One region of the Mesorhizobium sp. B2-5-4 genome, then DNA from elsewhere that is predicted to be linked to it. Evidence: riboswitches for the same ligand, from Rfam matches in the RefSeq annotation. Region 1 holds a riboswitch; each other region holds the start of a gene.
What was found. A riboswitch is a leader RNA that binds a small molecule or an ion and turns the genes downstream of it on or off. The one in region 1 is predicted to bind cobalamin.

Region 1 (5,482 bases):
CGAAGGCGGTGTTCATCTCGGGCCGGCCCCGGAAAAGCTCGGTCCAGCGCGCGCGTATCATGGCCGGCATGCTTGGCATCGCCGCGGCCAGCAATGCCGACACGAATAGCGTCCATATCGGCCAGTCCTGGTTGGCCGATGCGATCAGGGCCGCGAATGCGAGCACGGAGATGATGGTGGCGGGGACGACAACCCGCGTCTGGCCGAGGCGGTCGACCAACCTCGATATTTGCGGCGCCAGGAAAGCATTGGCCAAGGCGAATGTCGCCGAAACCGCACCCGCCAGCCAGTATTCGCCACGCGTCTGCGACAGCATCGCCACGATGCCGATCGGCGCCATGGCGATCGGCAGGCGCGCCATGAAGCCGGCGGCGGCAAAGCCCCTGGCGCCAGGAGCGCGAAAGATTTCCGAGTAGGGGTTTTGCATGATCCTGTTCCTCGACAAGGGGCGATTCGACAATTACATACGAGACGTATAAGTGTTAAATAGACCATACGTCGCGTATGTCAATTGGCATACGGAGCGTATGTAGATAAGGCCAGAGCATGCACCGACCCCGCAGAGAGATGATCGCCGAGACGCGTGCCAAGCTGATCGCCGCGGCGCGCCAAGCCTTTGGCACCATCGGTTATGCCGAAGCGTCGATGGACGATTTCACCGCATCGGCCGGACTGACGCGCGGCGCCCTCTATCATCATTTCGGCGATAAGAAGGGACTGCTGCAGGCGGTTATCGCGCAAATCGATGCGGAAATGGCCGCGCGGGTGAATGAGGTCGCGTCGAGGGCGCCGACCCGCTGGCAGCATTTCGTCGACGAATGCACGACCTACATCGAAATGGCGCTGGAGCCGGAAATCCAGCGCATCATGTTCCGGGACGGTCCGGCCGTGCTGGGCGATCCGGCACAGTGGTCGAATGCCAATGCCTGCGTCGGTTCAATGACCGATCATCTGACCGCGCTGCAAGAGGAGGGGGTGGTCGTGCCGGGCCTCGATCCCGAGACCGCGGCGCGGCTGATCAACGGGGCGAGCAGCCAGGCCGCACAGCGGATCGCCAACTCGAACGATCCCGAAGCGACGTCGAGGAAGGTGGTGGCAGCGTTCAAGCAATTGCTCGAAGGCCTGCTCGAAAAGCCGGAAGCGCGGCCAAACTGAGCCACCGTGGCGCTCCCGCCACCGCCTGCAATTGACAATAGACGGTTTGGGCGCATCCTCCACAGCCACCTCTGGGGGATTCGGGGCATGTGGGATTTCGATATCGGCAGGTCGGTGTCCATCATGATGCGGACCTGGCCTTTCATCGTCTTTCGCATGATCGTCTATTTCGGCATCACGCTGGCCTATATCATGGCCACCGGCACGGGCGCCTCCGTCGGCTATGGCGTCGGCCATATCTCCACCGATCCCGACGGACCGCTGTCCTTTGCCATGTGGGGCGGGATTGTTGGCTTCGGCCTCGTCTCGATCGCCGTCTACTGGATCCGCGAATACATCCTCTACGTCGTCAAGGCAGGCCATATCGCCGTCATGGTGCATCTGATCGACGGCCATGACATACCCGACGGCCAGAACCAGATCGCCTACGCGAAAGAGGTTGTGACCGAGCGTTTTGCCGAAGCGAACATCCTTTTCGTCGTCGACCAGCTGGTCAAGGGCGCCATCCGTGCCATCACCGGCCTGCTGGGCGGCATTGCGGCTTTCCTGCCCATTCCGGGCCTGAGCGGCCTGGTCTCATTCCTCAACACGGTGATCCGCCTGTCGCTGACCTATGTCGACGAGATCATTCTCGGCTACAACATCCGCATCAATTCGTCCTCACCCTTCGAGACCGCACGGCAAGGCGTCGTGCTCTACGCCCAGAACGGCAAGATCATGGTCAAGAACGCAGTCTGGCTGGCGTTGATCATGTGGGGGGTCTCCTTCGTCATCTTCCTGCTGATGCTGGCTCCGGCGGCCGCCATTCTTGACGTCATGCCCGGACAGCTCGCCGGCTGGGCCTTCGTTCTGGCCATTGTCTTTGCCTGGGCCTTCAAGGCGGCGTTCATCGAACCTTTCGCTATTGCCTGCCTGATGCAGGTCTATTTCAAGACCATCGAGGGCCAGGTGCCCGATGCCGCCTGGGACGCACGGCTGGCCGATGCCTCGTCGAAGTTCCGGGAACTCAAGCGCAAGGCGCTCTCCACCTTCGACGGTTCGCGCTGGGGCACGGCCGGCGCGACGCGCTGATCGGCGGGGTTTGCCGGCGCAGCGGCGACGGTGTTGAGGCGGGCCACCGTAGATTTGAGCGAGGCTTCACCCTGGCCGCAAAAAGTCTCGCTCATGATCAGTTCGGGCAGCGGCAGCCGTCGGCCCCAGCCATGCGTTTCGAGGTCCGGTTTCGGCGCAAACTCCGAGACACGGCCGACGCAGAGATAGGCGATCGGCGTCACGTGGTCGGGGATGGACAGCAGGCTTTTTAGCGCTTGCGCCTCGATGATGCTGACCCAGCCGACGCCAACGCCCTCGGCGCGGGCCGCCAGCCAGAAATTCTGTACCGCGCAGACCGTACTGTAGAGATCCATTTCCGGATTGTGCCAACGTCCCAGCGGCGAGCCTTTCGAGCGCTCGTGGTCGCAGGTGATACAGATGTTGAGCGCGCTTTCGCAAATGCCTTCGAGCTTGAGCTTGCGGTAGAGCGCCCGCCGGTCCGCCTCGATTGCCGGCAGTTCCTGTTCGCGCGCGGCAAGGAACAGGTCGCGCACCTTCGCCCGTCGCGCGGCATCGCGAATGACGATGAAATTCCAAGGCTGCATGAAGCCGACCGATGGCGCGTGATGGGCAGCAAGCAGCAGCCGCGCCAGCACCTCGTCGTCGATCGCTTCCGATGTAAAATGGCTGCGGACGTCGCGCCGCGTGAACATGGCGCGGTAAACCGCGTCGCGCGCGATCTGATCAAATCCATTGGCCGTTGGAGCGGTCATAGCTTCCGGCATCGCTTGTCCCCTTGCGATTGCAGCAGTTCAAATTCTCAGAGCGTACTTTGTGCGTCCAGGAGGGCGCACGTCGTTCTGATGCCATCCGCCTGACCATGCGGATGACGATGCCTGCCAGGCCGGTCTTCTGGCTCGGGATCAACCCGCGTCCGGTGCCTTCCCGTCATCGACAGTGGCACTTACCGGCGCGGTCCCCCTCACAGCGTTGGGCACGCCACGGTATCAAACCGTGTTCCCGATTCTCCCGCCAGAGCATTTGCAGCCAAGTGGAATCACTTGGCGTCGCAGAATGCGGCTAAAACAAACAGACCGGCGGGCACCAGGCAGTGGCGGCGACCTTACGCCGAAGCGCCGGCGACGCCAATGCCCGCAGCGACATGAATGGACGCAGCCGTGATTTTCCCCAGCGATCAAGCCGCAACGCATGGCCATCACGGCGCCGGGGCACTAGATAGGGGACATGGCCACTCGTCTCTACACGCACCCGATCTTCCTCGAACACATCACCCCGCCAGGTCACCCCGAGCGGCCCGACCGCTTGCGCGCCATCGAGCGCGTGCTCGACGACGAAGCTTTTGCCGCGCTTGACCGCGCCGAGGCACCGCAAGGCGACGAGGCTACCATCCTCTATGCGCATCCCGCCGATTTCGTCGCGCGCGTGCGCGCCGCCATTCCCGCTGAAGGCCTCGCCCGCATCGACGCCGACACCACCGCCAGCCCGAAGAGCTGGCAGGCGGTGATCACCGCGATCGGCGCCGCCAATGCCGCCGTCGACGACGTCTTTGCGGGCCGCGCCGACAATGTCTTCGTCGCCGCCCGGCCGCCTGGCCATCATGCTGAAAAGAACACGGCCATGGGCTTCTGCTTCTTCAACACTGCGGCTATCGCTGCCCGCTATGCGCAGAAGAAGCATGGCGCGGAGCGTGTCGCCGTCGTCGATTGGGACGTGCACCATGGCAACGGCACGCAGGATATTTTTTGGGACGATCCCTCGGTGCTCTATTGCTCGACGCACCAGATGCCGCTCTATCCCGGCACCGGCGCGAAGAACGAGACCGGCGCCGGCAACATCGTCAACGCGCCGCTGGCGCCGCAGACCGGCAGCGAGGTGTTTCGCGATGCTTTCCTGTCGCGCGTGCTGCCGGCACTCGACAATTTCGCGCCCGACCTGATCATCATTTCGGCCGGCTTCGACGCGCACCATCGCGACCCGCTGGCGGAGATCAATCTTACCGAGGACGATTTCGACTGGGCGACCGGCCAACTGATGCAGCGCGCCGCACGCCATAGCGGCAACCGGCTCGTCAGCGTGCTCGAGGGCGGCTACGATCTGCAGGGATTGGCATTTTCGGTCGGCGCCCATGTCGGGCGACTGATGAAAGGATGAATGATGACTAGTGAGATCAACGAAGACATCAAGGCGATGAGCTTCGAGCAGGCACTCGACGCGCTGGAGAAGATCGTCGATGATCTGGAGCGTGGCGACGTGCCGCTCGACCAGTCGATCCGGATCTACGAACGCGGCGAGGCGCTGAAGGTGCATTGCGACCGGTTACTGAAGGCCGCCGAGGACAAGGTCGAGAAGATCAGGCTGTCGCGCGACGGCAAGCCGGTTGGAACCGAGCCGCTCGACGCGGACTGAGGTCCGGAGCAGGCTTACCGACTTTGAACACGATCATGATTGAGGATACAACTCGTCCCGATTGAAACGGACAAGAGGAGATACGGAAGCGATGTGCAGAAACATCAAGACCCTGTTCAATTTTGATCCGCCGGCAACCAATGACGAAGTCCGCGACGCGGCACTCCAGTTTGTCCGCAAGCTCAGCGGAACGACGCGACCGTCGAAACAGAACCAGCATGCGTTCGATTATGCGGTCGAAGCCATCGCGGCATCCGCACGCGAATTGCTTGATTCCCTCGAAACCCACCAGCATCCGCGCAATCGCGAAGAGGTGGCAGCCAAACTGAGAGCAAAGGCGGCGATCCGGTTCGCCTGACATGTCCAAAGCGGCCACCGAGCGCTGACCAGGAGAGTTCATGAGCTTCTTCCCGGGGAAAGACCCTGAGGCCGGCGATGCCTTCGCCAGCGACCAGATCGAACTGATGGTCATCCCCAACGCCAAGGATATTGGCGGCTTCGAGGTGCGCCGCGCCTTGCCGACCGCCAAGAGAAGGCTGGTCGGGCCGTTCATTTTCTTCGATCGCATGGGCCCCGCGATCATGCGCACCGGCCAGGCGCTCGATGTCCGTCCCCACCCGCATATCGGCCTGTCGACCGTGACCTATCTGTTCGATGGCAAGATCAGGCATCGCGATTCGCTCGGCACCGAAATGGTGATCGAGCCCGGCGACGTGAACCTGATGACTGCGGGCCGCGGCATCGTCCACTCCGAGCGCACGCCGCAGGAATTGCGCGGCGCGCCGATGTCGATCTCCGGCCTGCAGACCTGGCTGGCTCTGCCGGACGGCAAGGAAGAGGTTGCACCGGTGTTCGAGAACACAGCGGC
Region 2 (5,482 bases), on a different contig from region 1:
GAGCCGGCCGGAGAACCTCGCTTTCCTCGAGCGCTTCAGGGCGCTGCTCGACGAGTATCCGGCGACCGCCGCGGTCGGCGAAGTCGGCGATTCGCAGCGCGGGCTGGACGTGGTCGCCGCCTACACCGCCGGCGGCAAGCGCGTGCATATGTGCTATTCCTTCGACTTCCTGGCGCCGGAAAAGATCAGCGCCGCCAAGGTGCGCTCGGTGCTGGAAGCCTTTGGCAGGGTCGCCAGCGACGGCTGGTCGTGCTGGGCGTTTTCCAACCATGACGTGATGCGCCCGGCCTCGCGCTGGGCCGCCGACGAAGCCGACCCGTCCGCCTATCTCAAGGTCATCTCGGCATTGCTGATGTCGCTGCGCGGCTCGGTCTGCATCTACCAGGGCGAAGAACTCGGGCTCGGCGAGGCCGACCTGCGCTTCGAGGATCTGCAGGACCCCTACGGCATCCGCTTCTGGCCGGAATTCAAGGGCCGCGACGGCTGCCGCACGCCCATGGTGTGGGATGGCGGCGCCAGGAATGGCGGCTTCTCCCCGGCAAAACCCTGGCTGCCGGTGCCGGCCAAGCATCTGTCACAGGCGGTCAACGTGCAGCAAGGCGACGAGACCTCCCTGCTTGAGCATTACCGGCGCTTTCTCGCCTTCCGCCGCGCCCATCCGGCGCTGGCAAAGGGCGACATCACCTTCATTGAAAGCGAGGGCGACACCGTCGCCTTCACCCGCCGGGCGGGCAATGAGGAGGTCGTCTGCGTTTTCAATCTGGGCGCCAGGCCGACGAAGGTTGACCTCGGCAACCGAACCCTGCAACCTTTGGTGGGACACGGGTTTTCCGGGCGGGCGAGCACCGGTTCGGTCGAACTCGGCGGTTACGACGCCTGGTTCGGACGCATAGGCTGAAACATCCGAGGAATCACTGGAGGAAATCAATGGCCGATGTCAATTTGAGACAAGTGAAGAAGTCCTACGGCAATCTCAACATTCTCCACGGCATCGACCTCGACATCAAATCGGGCGAATTCATCGTCTTCGTCGGCCCGTCGGGCTGCGGCAAGTCCACCTTGCTGCGCTCGATCGCCGGGCTTGAGGAAATCACCTCGGGTGAACTCAGGATCGACGGTCAGGTGGTCAACGACGTGCCGCCGTCGAAGCGCGGCATCGCCATGGTGTTCCAGTCCTACGCGCTCTATCCGCACATGACCGTCTACGACAACATGGCCTTCTCGATGAAGATCGGCAAGGAAAGCAAGGCCGAGATTGACAAGCGGGTACGGCAGGCGGCCGAGATCCTGCAGTTGACCAAATATCTCGATCGCCTGCCCAAGGCGATGTCGGGCGGCCAGCGCCAGCGTGTCGCCATCGGCCGAGCCATCGTGCGCAATCCGAAAGTGTTCCTGTTCGACGAACCGCTGTCGAACCTTGACGCGGCGCTGCGCGTCGCCACGCGCATCGAGATCGCCAAGCTCAAGGAATCGATGCCCAACACGACTATGGTCTATGTCACGCACGACCAGGTCGAGGCGATGACGCTGGCCGACCGCATCGTCGTGCTGAAGGATGGCCACATCGAGCAGGTCGGCACGCCGATGGAGCTCTACAAGAACCCCGGCAACCTCTTCGTCGCCCAGTTCATCGGCTCACCGGCCATGAATATCCTGCCGGCGACGGTCGACAAGACGGGCAATCCGACCATCGTCAGTCATGTCGGCGGACGCAAGGCGACGGTACCGATCGCAACGCCTGCTTCGGCAAAGGGAGCGGCGGTCAGCTTCGGCGTGCGGCCGGAAGATCTCGCGATCGCCAGTGGTAGCGATTATCTGTTCGAGGGGACGGTCGATTATCTCGAGCAGCTCGGTGAGGTTCAGCTGGTCTATATCGACATCGGCCGTGCCGACCTGCCGCTGGTGACCAAGTTGCCGGGCAATGTCGAGGTCAAGCGCGGCTCGACGCTGCGGCTGACCGCCAATGCCGGAGATCTTCATATCTTCGATGCGGATGGACGGTCGTTCGCCCTGCAGGAAGCGGAAGCAAAAGCCGCCTGAGACCACAAGCTGTCTCGACAACGCAAAAAGAGAGCGGCGGGCAAGCCCGCCGCTCTCTTTTGTATATTACCACGGCTGGTTAGTTGTTGCCGAAGAGGTTGCGGTCTGCGCCCTGAGGGACGGACTTCTGTACGTCGCCCGACGAATTGAGCAGCTTGTAGACGGGCGATTCGCTCTTGCGGATCGAGCCCGTATGCGAGGTGTCGACGTTGACGGTCGCCAGCTTGTTGATGTCGGTGTCGCCAACGTTGTCGTTGCCGGCATAGGCGCTGCCAGCGGCAATCAGAAGAGCGACGGCGGTAAGAACAATCTTTTTCATTTTGGTGCTCCGATTTTTTCGAATTCAAGGGGCGGGCTGAGCGCGCCGTCCTTGCTTGAAGAGATGTTAGTTGTTGCCGAACAGGTTGCGATCGGCGCCGTGCTGGACGGGCTCCTGGCTGGCAGGAGCCGACTTGTCGACCGACGCGGTGTACGAGTTGTCCACCGCGGCGGCAGGCTGGTTGGCACCGTTGGAGCCATAGTTGTCGCTGGCAAAAGCGCTGCCGGAAATGGCCAGAACGGCGGCGGCGGCAATAAGGATCTTGTTCATTTTAGACACTCCTGAATTTCTTGAATTCTACCGGATCGGCGGGCAAGCCCGCCGTCCGTGGGGACAGGCCGTTAGCGGCCGAAGAGGTTGCGATCGCTGCCCTGAGCAGGCGTTTGAGCACCCGGCTCCGACGTCTTGGTGGAGGTGGAAGCGGTGTACGAGCTGTCCACCGCGGCAGCAGGCTGGTTGGCGCCGTTCGAACCGTAATTGTCGCTACCAGCGAAGGCGCTGCCGGAAACAGCCAGAAGGGCGGCGGCAGTGAGAATGATCTTTTTCATTTTTTGGTACTCCAGTATTTTTCCGTCCATCTAGCGGCGTGTCTTGGGATTAAATCGCGTCGTCCGGACAGCCCCGATGTGGGAGAGCACCCTTGCCGTTTCCAATCACGAAGTTGTTCAGCGTGGACCATGACTCCACCACTTGAAATTGTACCAGCGCTTTCCGCATCTCTTATTTTCTCTTGTGATATCAGCTAGTTACCTTGAAACAGCATCCTGATCACCAACTGTGTCGGAGGCTCGGCGTTCACAGCCTCTTGCACGCACCGTCAACAGAAACGAACCGTTCGGTTCGATTTTAGACTCCTCTAATAGTCACTTTTTGAAACTGTTAACCTGTTTGCTGCCGGCAAAGGGGTCGAAGACGGTGCCGGCGCGGCTTGGCGACAGAAGGCGATTCCAACGGCTACAAGCCTGTCGTGACGATCCAGCATGCGTGTCGCGCCGCATGGATGCGATGTCGCTTTCGTGCCGATGTCGCAAAGCCTGTCGTGATTAGATCAGGCATCTCAGGTGCCGCTGCGTGACGACGGAGCGGAGAATTGGGAAGCCGGTCAGATTCCGGCGCTGCCCCCGCAACGGTGGTGGAGTTCAAGTCGCAACGGGAGACCACTGGGCTAAAGCCTGGGAAGGTGTCGCGATGGTCCGCAAGGACAACTCCAGAGCCCGGAAACCAGCCCGAGATCGCTAGAACTCGACTGATCGCGGTGGGCGGTCAAGAGGCGGATGGTGTTTGTCCGGCTTTTCGCCGATCTGCGCCCAGTCCTTCCTCAATCACCACCAGTTCAGTCCTTGAAACTGAGGACAGGACATGGACGCGCGCAACGACATGCTGAGGCTCTTGAGCAGCCGCAGACAAGACTTTTCGCTGGAACAGCCCTTTTACACCGACCCGGACTACTTCAAGCTGGACATGGAGTTGATCTGGTATCGCGACTGGCTGTTCATCGGCCATGATTGCGAATTGCCCAAGCCGGGCAGCTTCATCACCGCGCAGATCGGCGATTATCCGGTCGTGCTGGTGCGCGATCAGCAGGGCAAGATCAACGCCTTCCACAATTCCTGCCGCCATCGCGGCAGCCGCGTCTGCAATTCCGACAAGGGCACGGCCGCCAAGCTGGTCTGTCCCTATCACCAATGGACCTACGAGCTCGACGGCCGGCTGCTGTTCGCCCGCCAGATGGCCGATGGGTTCGACAAGAGCCAGTTCGGGCTGAAGCCGGTCGCCTGCGAAAGCGTCGCCGGCTATGTCTTCATCTGCCTGGCCAAGGAGCCAGCCGACTTCGCGCCGATGCGGGCGATGATCGAGCCCTACCTTTTGCCGCACCGGCTGCGTGAGGCAAAAGTCGCCTTCGAGAGCACCATCATCGAGAAGGGCAACTGGAAGCTGGTCTGGGAAAACAACCGCGAATGCTATCATTGCGCCGGCAATCATCCCGAACTCTGCAAGACCTTCCCGGAAGCACCGACGGTAACCGGCGTGCAAGGCGCCGACAGCGATCCGGAGATGCTGGCGCACTGGGCGAAATGCGAAGCGGCCGGCCTGCCGAGCAAGTTCCGCATCGATCCGGCCGGCCAGTATCGCGCGACCCGCGCACCGCTGCTGCGCGATGCCGTCAGCTATACGATGACGGGAAAGCGCGCGGTCGAGAGGAACCTTTCCGACAGCGTTTCAACCAACCGCATCGGTTCGTTGCTGCTTTACCACTATCCGACGACCTGGAACCACATCCTGGGCGACCACGCCGTCACCTTCCGGGTGCTGCCGATCAGCGCCACGGAAACGGCGGTGACGACCAAATGGCTGGTGCATAAGGATGCGGTCGAGGGCGTCGATTACGATCTCGCAGAACTCACCCATGTCTGGACCGAGACCAACGACCAGGATCGCCGCATCGTCGAGGAAAACGCCTTCGGCATCCTGTCGCCGGCCTACGAGCCAGGCCCCTATTCGGAGCTCCATGAGGGCGGCGTGATCCAGTTCGTCGAGTGGTACGCGTCCTTCATCGGGCCACGGCTTGCCGAAGGCGGCCGGCCGGCCCTGCGCAGCGTTGCCTAGGCATATCGCTAAAGACGGCGGTTTTGGGCATGCGCAGAACAAAAGGGACAAGAGGATGAATGCGATGACGGACCTCGGCCTCTATCGCCATCTCGACCAGATGGCGCCCTGGAACGACAGGCTGCAGGTGCTGGAAGTGACCGGCGTCACCGACGAGGCGCCCGACGTGAAGACCTTCACCTTCCGCTCCGACAACCAGACCTGGTTCCGCTACAAGCCGGGCCAGTTCGTGACGCTGGAATTGCCGACACCGGACGGGCCGCTGATGCGCACCTATACGCTGTCATCGTCACCGTCGCGGCCATTCTCGATCGCGGTGACGGTGAAGGCGCAGGTGGGCAGCATCGGCACACGCTGGATGTTCGATCACCTGGCGCCCGGCTCGCACGTCAAGGCCTATGGACCGGGCGGCGACTTTTCACTGCACAGCCATCCGGCGGCGAAATATCTGTTCATCTCGGCCGGTTCCGGCGTGACGCCGATGATGTCGATGCTGCGCTGGCTGAACGACTGCGC
Region 3 (5,482 bases), on a different contig from region 1:
CGGCTAGCCACTTGCTCAACACGATCCAGTTCCGGCCGGTTGGCCAAGGCGCGGTGGCCCAGCGCCGGGTCGACATCGCTCTCGCCCTTGAAAGAGATGGCACCGGCAAGGATGCGGCCGTCGAGTTCGGGCAGCACGACATGCATGGCAAGGTCGGCGGGCGCCAGTCCGCGCTGATTGTTTTCCCACACGTCGCGGCGCGTGGTGGCGACGATGACCTGGAAGACAGGCACGCCGGCGCGGTCGAACAGGGTTTCCACGCCGGGCTCGGCGCCAGAAGCGAAAGCGGTCGCGGTGATGATGGCGGCGGGTTTCAGCGATGCGATGGTATTTTCGACGAACGCCAGGGACACCGGATCCTTGAGACTGGAAACGAAGATCGGGACCGGTGCCAGTCCCTGGGAGTGTAAAGTCTCGGCCAGCGCATCGATCGGGGCGACATCGGCTGCAAGCAGCATCGATCGGTAGAAGAGAATCGGGATGATGGGAGTGCTGGCATTTGAAAGGTCCGGCTGTTCTGCGACCCCCAATCCAGATTGATAGTAACCAGCTTTCGGCACGCTGACCGGACTGGCGACGGGCATATCTTGTCCAGCCAGGCCTGCCAGCCTGTGCACCAGGGCGCTCATATTGGCCGGGCCGCCCTCGCGGAAATAGCCGAGCAGGCCGTCGAGTTCGGCGCGCGGCAGCGTCGAGGCTTCGATCAGCCTGAGATCCTCGTCATGGCTTTCACCCGGAAGCAGTGCCAGTCTTATGTCGCGCTCGCGGGCGATTGCCGCGAGCTGGTCGCAGCCATAGCGCCACCAGTCGTAGCCGCCGAGGATGCGCACCATGATGACCTTGGCATGGCGGGCGACGCTGTCGATCCAGAGATCGACGGACATGGGATGGCGCAGGTCGCGCAGTGCGGCGAGCCGCATCGACGGCAGGCGATCGGCGTCGGCCTTCCATGCCGCCGCCAGTCCGGCGAGATCGCTGTCGGTGAAGGACAAGGCCACGATATCCGCCGGCGCCTGCCGGAGATCGACAGGCTCGGCGAGGTCGTCGAGCGAGGCGGAGGTCGTGGTGAGGATGTGCATCGCGGCCCGTGCCTGAAATCAGCCGGCGAGGATACGTTCGATCGCCGGACGGTTCAGCCCCTTGAGGCCGATGACGACGAGGCGCGAGCGGCGGTCGTCCCCGGCGGTCCAGGCCCGGTCGTAGTAATGATTGACGCGCTGGCCGACGGCCTGCAGCAGGAGCCGCATCGGCTTGCCACCGACCTCGACGAAGCCTTTCACCCGCAGCACGTTTTCCTGTTCGGCGGCGGCGGCGACGCGTTTTGCCAGGTCGTCGGGATTGGCGATCGAGGGGATGTCGACGATGAACGTGTCGAAGTCGTCATGCTCGTGGTCGAACGCGCCGTCATGATGGGATTTTCGGTTCTCGATGTCGTCCTCGACGGCGAGACCGAGCCCGAGCAGTACGGAGGGATCGACCTTGCCATAAGACGTCGGCACGATCTTCACTGCGCGGGCGGAGTGTTCGCCAATGATGGCATGGGCGCGGGCTGAGCCCTCGGCGTCCATCAGGTCGCTCTTCGACAGGATGATCAGGTCGGCGCAGGCGATCTGATCCTCGAACACCTCCTCGACAGGATCATCATGGTCGAGGCTTTCATCCCCGGCGCGCTGCGCCTGCAGGGCGTCCATGTCGTTGGCGACGCGGCCTTCGGCAAGTGCGGGACCGTCGACCACGGCGATGACGCCGTCGACGGTCACCCGGCTCTTCACTGTCGGCCACTGGAAAGCCTGGACCAGCGGCTTGGGCAAAGCGAGGCCCGAGGTTTCGATCAGGATATGGTCGACCTTCGGCGTCAGCGACAGGATCTGGTCGAGCGCCGGCACGAAATCGTCGGCGACGGTGCAGCAGATGCAGCCATTGGCCAACTCGACGATGTTTTCCTCTGGGCAGGTGTCGATGCCACAGCCTTTCAGGATTTCGCCGTCGATGCCGATGTCACCGAATTCGTTGACAATGATCGCGATACGCTTGCCGCCGGCGTTTTCCAGGAGATGGCGGACCAGGGTCGTCTTGCCGGCGCCGAGGAAGCCGGTGACGACGGTGCAGGGAACGCGGGAAACGGATGCGGTCATATCAAGTCTTTCAGCATGTCGAGGGGAGGGATGCGGGCCACGAGGCCGCGCTTGAGGCTATCGGGCCGGCCCCGCCAGGGAATGAGGCCGTCGCTGGAGGTGGCGAAGAGTTTCGCGCCAGTGACGAGATCGGCGCCGCTGGTCCTGGTCAGATCGCCGAATACATAGCTCCAGCAGCCGTCACGCAGGATCGCGGCGCTCAGTCGACGTTTGCAATTGCCGAGGCATTCGACGGTGCGGATGCGGATGTTGTCGCCCGAGGCGGCTCGGCGCGTATCTTCGGCCAAAAGTTCGCCGGCCCGGGGACGGGCGTCGGAGCCGCTCTCGTCGCGACAGGAGGCGCAGACGATGACAGTGATGCCGGCCAGGGAATCATCCTCGCCGGACGAAATGTCCATTGTTTCAGCCGAAAAACTGCTGTCGCGATCCAAATCAGGCTCCTTGCCCGGAAAACCCGCCGGGCGATCGGATACTTGCATTCCAGACGGCAGGTCTCCTGGCTCGCGGGTCATCGCCTTGGGTAGCCGCCTTCCCGGGACAATCCCAGTGGCTTTCGGCCTTGGCTCTTCGCTCACAGTTGCGGGGACAGCCGCGGATTTGGGATTTTCAATCCCGCACCGCATTCCCTCTTGGCTCCTCCCTTTGCCGAGAGGAGACCGTCTGGATCCGATTTAGGCTCTTGCGGGCAGCGGTGTCAACGCGAGCTTACGACACTGCGATGTCGGACAGCGCCGGGCCCAGGTCGCCGGCAGGCGTCACTTCGATGCGTTCGAGGCCAAGCCAGCCCTGCATCTGCTTCAATTCCTCGAAGAGCTGAGCGGCGGTATCGGGCGGTGCGCCGGGCTCGGCGTAAGCAGCATGGGCACGCAGGACACTTGCCGGCCGGTCTGCCTTGAGGTCGACGCGCGCCACGATCCTGTCGCCGAGCAGGAAGGGCAGGACATAATAGCCGTATTGGCGCTTGTCGGCCGGCGTGTAGATCTCGATCCGGTAGTGAAAATTGAACAGCCGCTCTGAGCGCGAGCGCTCGAAGACAACGGGGTCGAACGGCGCCAGCAGGGCGCGGGCCTCGATCTTGCGTGGCAATCGCGCGTCCCTATAGAGGTAAGCCGGCTTGTCCCAGCCCTCGACGCGGACCGGCAGCAACTCGCCGAGTTCGACCAGTTCCTCCAGGCGGCCTTTCATGTCGGCGGGGGAGAGTCGAAAATAGTCGCGCAGGTCGCCTGATGTCGCGATGCCGTGGGCGCGGGCGGAGATGCGCAGCAATTCACGATGCGCGTCCTCGGCGGCCGGTACTGGCAGGTCGAGAATCGCCTGCGGCAGCACGCGCTCTGGCAGGTCGTAGAAGCGCTCGAAGCCGCGCCGGTGCGCCGTGGTGATGCGCCCGGCCCAGAACAGCCATTCGAAGGCATGCTTGGCGTGGCTCCAGCCCCACCAGCCGCCGGAGCCTTTCTGGCCCTCCAGCGCGGAAGCGGCGACCGGGCCGCGCTGGACGACCTCGCGGTAGATCTCTTCTACGTAGGCGGCGTGCTCGCGGCCCCATTTGGCCAGCCCCAGATACATTTCATCGCCTTGCTCGGCGCGCTGCATGCGCCAGCGCATCAGCGGGTAGGTCTCGACCGGCAGGAACGAGGCCTCATGCGCCCAGTATTCGAAGACCGTGCGCTTGCGGGTCACGGCGGCGTTGTCGAGCAAAGCGAGGGGATAGGGGCCAAGACGCGAATAGAGCGGCATGTAATGGGCACGAACCACCGCACTGACGGAATCGATCTGCAGCAGGCCGGTGCGGGACAGAACGCGGGCGAAGTGGCGGCGGTCGGGCGTACCGGCGGGGCGGGGATCGAGAAACCCTTGAGCGGCGAGCGCGATGCGCCGGGCGGCGGCAAGCGAGATCTTTTCCTTCATGCGGATGCGTCTCTGATGGACCTGTCTAACGTCGTTGCGAGGCGTGATTCCAGCCCATGCTAGCAGGGTTTTGGCGGCAACCCTGTCAGGAGAGAAAAGTGGAGTAAATGGCGAAGGAAATCAAACAGGAGCGTATGGGACCAGTTTCTCCCGGATTGCCGTCCAGCTCGGTGTTTTGAACAAGGTTTGACTTGCTTCGCTGGAAGTGCTGCGCTAACCCTCGCCGCGTTGCAGCATAGGCTCCTTAAAACGGTTCAGCGGTTAAACTGTCACGCTTCCGCATTAAGCTCCGGTGCTGTAATCAACGTGGATTGGCGCCAACGGAAAGCCGCTGCATGAACGCACTCCTCAGTTCGTACCTGCCCATCGTCCTGTTTATCGGCGTGGCGCTGGTGGTCGGTCTGGCGCTGCTGGCTGCGCCCTTCCTGGTAGCCTACCGCAACCCGGATCCCGAGAAGCTGTCCGCCTATGAATGCGGATTCAACTCGTTCGACGATGCCCGCATGAAATTCGACATCCGCTTCTATCTGGTGTCGATCCTGTTCATCATCTTCGACCTGGAAGTAGCCTTCCTCTTCCCCTGGGCGGTGTCCTTCTCGAAGATTGGCATGCTCGGTTTCTGGTCAATGATGGTGTTTTTGGCGGTGCTGACCATCGGCTTTGCCTATGAATGGAAAAAAGGAGCGCTGGAATGGGATTGAACGACAGTTCAGGCACCCTCGTCGCGCCGAAGCCCAAGGGTATCATTGATCCCAACACCGGCAAGCCGGTGGGGGAGGACGATCCCTTCTTCCTCGAAATCAACAACGAGCTTGCCGACAAGGGTTTTCTGGTCACCTCGACCGAGGCGCTGATCACCTGGGCGCGCAGCGGTTCGCTGATGTTCATGACCTTCGGTCTGGCGTGCTGCGCGGTCGAAATGATCCACACCTCGATGCCGCGCTACGATTCGGAGCGCTTCGGTGTCGCGCCGCGCGCGTCTCCGCGCCAGTCCGACATCATGATCGTGGCTGGCACGCTGACCAACAAGATGGCGCCGGCGTTGCGCAAGGTCTACGACCAGATGCCGGAGCCACGCTACGTCATCTCGATGGGCTCCTGCGCCAATGGCGGCGGCTACTACCACTATTCCTATTCGGTGGTGCGCGGCTGCGACCGGGTCGTGCCGGTCGACATCTATGTGCCCGGCTGCCCGCCGAGCGCCGAAGCCCTGCTCTACGGCATTCTTCTGCTGCAGAAGAAAATCCGCCGCACCGGCACGATCGAACGGTAAATCCATGGCCGCATCCCTTACCGAACTGTCGACCTATCTCGGCGAAAAGCTGATCGGCCGCGTCAATGACGCGGTGCTCGCCTATGGCGAGCTCTCCATCAATGTCGAGCCGCGCGACCTGGTCGAAGTGATGACCTTCCTGCGCGACGATGCGCGCTGCCAGTTCATC
Region 4 (5,482 bases), on a different contig from region 1:
TGGTAGCTTGCCATCGCGATCAGCGCGATGCCGCGCAAAATATCGATGGCAACGATGCGCTTCGATGGCTGCGGAACGGGTGCGGTCGGCGTGTGGATGCTCATGGTCTCGCGATCTGATTCAGCCCTCCAAGACGACTATCACGGTTGCACTGGATAGAAGAAGACCGGTCGCCTTGGCCTGACCGCGCGGCGGAGCCCGCGCCAGCCGCCGAATTGGGCCAGCGCGGGAAAGCCTTTGACCGGCTTCGCTTTTTGCCGGGTGTGCGTCGGTTTCCTCTTAACAGGCCTGAAATGTCCACGGCAGATTTGACGCCGCGATTCTGCTTTGGGGAAGCAATGTCCACGCATGTGCGCCATCCGATCTGGCTTCCGGCCCTCAAGGCCGCGGATGCGCGCACCTTCGCCTCGCTCTACGCGGTCGAGTCCTTCGCCCGCGCCATGGTGTCGAGCGTCATCCCGATCCAGGCCTACGAGATACTCCACAACGAGCAGATCGTCTCGATCCTCTACACCGTCGTATCCATGCTCGGCCTGTCGGTGACCTTGTTCATGCCGATGCTGATCCGCCGCTTCGCGCGGCGCTGGGTCTACACGGCAGGCGCCTGCCTGCTCGCCATCGGCTCGCTGTTCTTCGTCACCCACACGCTCGCTGGACAACTCGCCGGCATGCTGTGCCGCGTCATGGGCGCCAGTGCGCTGTCGATCACACTCAACCTCTACATCATGGACCACATCCGCAAGACCGACTTCATGCAGGCCGAATCGCTGCGCATGGCGTGGTCGATGGTTGCCTGGACGGGCGGGCCGACGCTTGGCATTTTCCTTTATGCGCATTTCGGCATCTATGCCGCGCATGGCGCGGTGGCGGTTTTCGCCATGGCTTTGCTGGCGCTGTTCTGGACCTACCGGCTGGGCGACAACCCGTCGATCCGCCCGGGCAAGACGCGGCCGGCAAATCCGCTCGCCAACATCGGCCGCTTCGTGGCGCAGCCAAGGCTCAGGCTCGCCTGGCTGATCGCCTTCGGCCGGTCGTGCTTCTGGACGACGTTCTTCGTCTATGGACCGCTGTTCATGGTGATCACCGGCGAGGGTGAACTGGCGGGCGGCCTGCTGGTCTCGGCCGGCAATGCGCTGCTGTTCATGGCGATCTTCTGGGGCAAGGCAGGAAAACGCTTTGGCGGCCGACGCACCATGACGTTTGCCTATTTCGCCATGTCGGCGTCGCTGCTGGCGGCGGGCACGGTCGGAGCGGCAGAGCCGTTGCTGACCGGCGCCTTCCTGTTGTGCGGCGCCTTCTTCACCATCGCGCTCGACGCGCTGGGCTCGACCGCCTTCATGCGCTCGGTGCGCTCCTATGAACGCGCGCAGATGGCGGCGGTCTACCGCACCTATCTCGACTTTTCCGAATTGACGCCGCCGCTGGTCTATTCGGTGGTGCTGGCCTTCTTCGGATTGGGATCGGTGTTCGTCACGCTCGGCCTACTGGCGGCGTTTTGTGGCCTCATGACCTGGCGCTACCTGCCTAAATCCCTCTAAAAAATCAGAGCGAAAGCTCAGCATGGCGCTCGCGCACCCAATTGTGGAAGCGGTGCAGCTCATATTCCTCGGGCATCAGCACGCCGGCTGTATGACGCATCGAGCGCAGGCCCTTCTGGTTGACCTCGCAGATCGCGGCATCCTCCTCCAGCACCTGTGTGCCGAAGGCGACGATGTTGTCGATATCGGTGGCGGCGAGCGCCTCGGGCGAGAACAGCCATTCGGCGGTCAATTCGGTCTGTTCGGGACCGAGCGGCACCAGCCGCACGGTCCTGACATAGTCGACATGGCCGACGATGAACATCGAGGGCAGGCTGGTGGCGTAGGTCTGGCCGGCGGTGCGTTCCGCCTGCGTCAAGCCGGGGAAAACCGGCCCATGCGTCTGCCCATCACGCGACCATGTTTCAGCCCCGGCGCACAGGCCGCCGGAGAATTCCGGCGCATCATTGTCTGCATGGCGCGTCCATTCGGGATCGTCATGCCGGCTCATCAGGCCGCGGCCATAGATCGGCACCAGCCGCGACAGGTCCTTGTGGACGCCCGGGCAGTGCAGGCACTCGTTGAAGTTTTCCCAGAAAATCTTCCAGTTGCAGTTCATCACCTTGCGCAGCACATGGCCTGACACCAGCGTGTCCAGCGGCCAGTTGCCGAGGTCGCCGGAGGCCGGGTCGAAGGATGACTGCACTGAGCCGGCGGCATCTTCAGCAAGATTGACGAAGACGAAGCCCCGCCGCACCGAGAGTACAACGCGGTAAAGCGGGTGGTCGGCCTCGTCGAAGCCGTCAGGCAGCGATTTCGACGGTACACGCACCAGATCGCCACGCAGCGAATAGGACCAGGCATGGTACGGGCAGGTGATCAGCCGCGCCTTCAGGCGTCCTTCGCTTTCCTGGCAAAGCTGCGAACCGCGATGCCGGCACGTGTTGTGGAAGGCATGCAACTCGCCGGCGTCGTCGCGCAGCACAAGGATTTCCTGCGTACCGACGCGGAAGGTGCGGAATGCCAAAGGCTGGGCAAGGTCGGTCTCGCGGCAGACGAGCAGCCAATTTCTGTACCAGATGGCATCGAGATCACGCTGATAGTTCTCCTGGTCCCAATAGGCCGATGACGGCAGCGTCGGCTCGGTTCGGGTCAGGCCGTTATAGGGCTCGCGCTCGCTGGCATTGGGCTGCATGGCTGGCTTCCTGTGAGGGTTGCGAGCCGACACCCGACTAGAAAATTTGTCAATCAGGACGGGATGGAGCGGCTTCGCCGATACGACGCTCCTGCGCTGGCGACTGTCGGAATTTGGTTTGCCGCGCGCGGCAAATTTCCCTATAGTCACCAACGTCGTCGGTTCCTTTTTGGAGCCAAGAGGGAATGCGGTGCGGACAGGAATTCCTGTCCAATGCCGTGGCTGCCCCCGCAACTGTGTGCGGTAGTCCTCTCCATATGCCACTGAGGGTTTTCCTCGGGAAGGTGGGGAAGGGCGCTTATCCGCGAGCCAGGAGACCTGCCGGCGACAGGAAACTGACTTCGATGCCCTCGGGTGGAGGGCGAAAGGACAAGACATGACTACCGCTTCCGTCTCCCTCGGCGCCTCCGTCTCCTCGCAGTCGCGCTTCATGCAGCTCGCGCTCGCGGCGCTGCTCGGCATGTTCGTCGTCGGCTTTGTCGGTTTCTCGCATATCGATGCGGTCCACAATGCCGCCCACGACTATCGCCACTCGATGGCGTTTCCCTGCCACTAACGAGGATCTGACATCATGAATCTGTTTCGCAACGTCGTGTTCGTCGCGGCGATCGCGGGGCTCGTGGCGGGTGTCGTTCTCGCCTGCATGCAGGCCTATGCGACAGTGCCGCTGATCCTCAAGGCGGAAGTCTACGAACAGGCCGGCGGCGGCCATCACCATGACCACGCGGCTGCACCGGCGGCGAGCAACGATGCGGTGAGCACGGTCGCGCCCGCTGGGAATGCGATGAGTTCTGCCGCGCCAGCACCCGCCGAAGTCACGGCACCGGCGGAGAAAGACGAAGGCTGGGCGCCGGCCGACGGTGTCGAGCGTTTTGCCTTCAGCGTGGTTGCCAATATCGTCACCGGCATCGGCTTCGCGCTGGTCCTGGTCGCGATTTCCGAGTTTGCCGGCGGCGTCGGCAATTGGCGCCAGGGCGTATTCTGGGGGCTGGCCGGCTTTGCCGTGTTCACGCTGGCACCAGGCCTCGGCCTGCAGCCGGAACTGCCGGCGATGCCGGCGGCCGATCTGCTTGCGCGCCAGATCTGGTGGACGGCAACGGCCGCGGCGACCGCTATCGGCCTTGGCCTGATCGTGTTTCGCAGATCGCTACCATTGACCATCTTCGCCGTCTTGCTGATCGTCGTCCCGCATATCGTCGGCGCGCCGCAGCCCGACAGTTTCGAGACGCCTATCCCGGAAGGCCTGCACCATCAGTTCGTGGTGGCGGTGACGGTGACCAATCTGGTGTTCTGGCTGGTGCTCGGCGCGGTCGTGGGCGTGGTGCGCAGGCGCTTCACCGGCACGGCGACCAGCTTGCGCGACAGCTTTGCCTGATCGCGGCAAGCTGACTTTCATCATCGGTGGCGCGCGCTCCGGAAAGAGCGCGCACGCCGAAACCCTGGTGACGGCATTCCCCCCGCCATGGACGTATGTCGCCACGGCGCAAACCTATGACGATGAGATGCGCGAGCGCATCGCGGTGCACCGCTCGCGGCGCGGTGAGGGCTGGTCGACCATCGATGCGTCACTCGACCTTGCCGAAGCGCTGGAGGCCTTGCCGGATGATCGGCCGGTGCTTGTCGACTGCCTGACGCTATGGCTGACCAATCACATGCTGGCCGATTACGACGTCGAGGCGGAGTGCCGACGGCTGGCCGACGTGCTGTCGCGGCCGCGCGGACCGTGGTTCGTGGTGTCGAACGAGGTCGGGCAAGGCATCGTGCCCGACAATGCGCTGGCGCGGCGTTTTCGCGACGACGCCGGCCGGCTCAACCAGCGGGTCGCCGCGGTTGCCGACACGGTGCTGCTGATGGTGGCGGGGCTACCGCTCAAGGTGAAGTGAAATGACCGATATCGACGACAAGGATGAAGAGCGCCATCGCGCCAAGATGGCCAAGCGCAAGGCGGTGCAGGACGCCGAGGTTGCGAGCAAGACGGTCGAGAAGGGGTTGCTGATCGTCAACACCGGTCCCGGCAAGGGCAAGACCACGGCCGCCTTCGGGCTGGCGCTGCGGATGCTCGGCCACGGCAAGCGCGTCGGCGTCGTGCAATTCATCAAGGGCAAATGGCACACCGGCGAGAAGGATGCGTTTGCCGCCTTCGGCGACCGCGTGGTCTGGCATGCTATGGGCGAGGGTTTCACTTGGGAGACGCAGGACCTGAAGCGCGATATCGCCGCCGCCGAAGCCGCCTGGGCCAAGGCGCTGGAATTGATCGACGATCCCTCGATCAGCCTTGTCGTGCTCGACGAGCTCAACATTGCGTTGCGCTACGACTATCTCGATCTCGACAAGGTGGTTGCGGCGCTGAAGGGCCGGCGCGAGGGTCTGCATGTCGTCATCACCGGCCGCAACGCCAAGCCAGCGCTGGTCGAGGCTGCCGATCTGGTCACCGAGATGGGCGTCACCAAGCATCATTTCTCGGCGGGCGTGAAAGCTCAGCAGGGCATCGAGTTTTAAAAAACCAGAACAGCGATCACCGCGACTAGGCCGAACAAGCCAATCAGCAGGAAATCAGCGACACGGTAGAGTTGCAGCGCGCGCCTTATATCGCCGCTGTCGACATCGCTGCGGCCGCCTTCGCCCATGAAGATGTCGTCGACCATGACACCGCCATAGCTGCGTGGTCCGGCAAGCGCGAGCCCAAGCGCGCCGGCCATGGCCGCTTCGGGCCAGCCGGCATTGGGCGAGCGGTGTTTTTTCGCGTCGCGCCGTACCGCTTGCCAGCCGC

Region 2: linked by a shared signal. The riboswitch ahead of FJ492_RS03585 (aromatic ring-hydroxylating dioxygenase subunit alpha) and the one ahead of bluB (5,6-dimethylbenzimidazole synthase) in region 1 are both predicted to bind cobalamin.
Region 3: linked by a shared signal. The riboswitch ahead of FJ492_RS04740 (DUF1636 family protein) and the one ahead of bluB (5,6-dimethylbenzimidazole synthase) in region 1 are both predicted to bind cobalamin.
Region 4: linked by a shared signal. The riboswitch ahead of FJ492_RS25380 (CbtB domain-containing protein) and the one ahead of bluB (5,6-dimethylbenzimidazole synthase) in region 1 are both predicted to bind cobalamin.

The regions. Positions count from the first base shown of each region.
Region 1 is NZ_VFUR01000015.1:50,722-56,203, reverse strand. Features, by position in the region: gene FJ492_RS19350 (MFS transporter) at 1-427, opposite strand, end outside; gene FJ492_RS19345 (TetR/AcrR family transcriptional regulator) at 547-1,155, shown strand; gene FJ492_RS19340 (hypothetical protein) at 1,243-2,226, shown strand; partial or broken gene bluB (5,6-dimethylbenzimidazole synthase) at 2,391-2,900, opposite strand; cobalamin riboswitch at 3,072-3,254, opposite strand; gene FJ492_RS19330 (histone deacetylase family protein) at 3,433-4,359, shown strand; gene FJ492_RS19325 (exodeoxyribonuclease VII small subunit) at 4,363-4,614, shown strand; gene FJ492_RS19320 (DUF2277 domain-containing protein) at 4,706-4,972, shown strand; gene FJ492_RS19315 (pirin family protein) at 5,013-5,482, shown strand, end outside.
Region 2 is NZ_VFUR01000002.1:209,504-214,985, reverse strand. Features, by position in the region: gene FJ492_RS03610 (alpha-glucosidase) at 1-898, shown strand, start outside; gene ugpC (sn-glycerol-3-phosphate ABC transporter ATP-binding protein UgpC) at 928-2,040, shown strand; gene FJ492_RS03600 (DUF680 domain-containing protein) at 2,120-2,359, opposite strand; gene FJ492_RS03595 (DUF680 domain-containing protein) at 2,426-2,629, opposite strand; gene FJ492_RS03590 (DUF680 domain-containing protein) at 2,701-2,907, opposite strand; cobalamin riboswitch at 3,402-3,604, shown strand; gene FJ492_RS03585 (aromatic ring-hydroxylating dioxygenase subunit alpha) at 3,719-4,966, shown strand; gene FJ492_RS03580 (hybrid-cluster NAD(P)-dependent oxidoreductase) at 5,031-5,482, shown strand, end outside.
Region 3 is NZ_VFUR01000003.1:33,496-38,977, reverse strand. Features, by position in the region: gene cobN (cobaltochelatase subunit CobN) at 1-1,079, opposite strand, end outside; gene cobW (cobalamin biosynthesis protein CobW) at 1,098-2,135, opposite strand; gene FJ492_RS04740 (DUF1636 family protein) at 2,132-2,566, opposite strand; cobalamin riboswitch at 2,604-2,811, opposite strand; gene FJ492_RS04735 (winged helix-turn-helix domain-containing protein) at 2,841-4,040, opposite strand; gene FJ492_RS04730 (NADH-quinone oxidoreductase subunit A) at 4,376-4,741, shown strand; gene FJ492_RS04725 (NADH-quinone oxidoreductase subunit B) at 4,732-5,313, shown strand; gene FJ492_RS04720 (NADH-quinone oxidoreductase subunit C) at 5,318-5,482, shown strand, end outside.
Region 4 is NZ_VFUR01000026.1:65,497-70,978, reverse strand. Features, by position in the region: gene FJ492_RS25395 (DUF1624 domain-containing protein) at 1-104, opposite strand, end outside; gene FJ492_RS25390 (MFS transporter) at 339-1,538, shown strand; gene FJ492_RS25385 (aromatic ring-hydroxylating dioxygenase subunit alpha) at 1,543-2,712, opposite strand; cobalamin riboswitch at 2,855-3,053, shown strand; gene FJ492_RS25380 (CbtB domain-containing protein) at 3,089-3,268, shown strand; gene FJ492_RS25375 (CbtA family protein) at 3,284-4,087, shown strand; gene cobU (bifunctional adenosylcobinamide kinase/adenosylcobinamide-phosphate guanylyltransferase) at 4,080-4,595, shown strand; gene cobO (cob(I)yrinic acid a,c-diamide adenosyltransferase) at 4,597-5,211, shown strand; gene cbiB (adenosylcobinamide-phosphate synthase CbiB) at 5,208-5,482, opposite strand, start outside.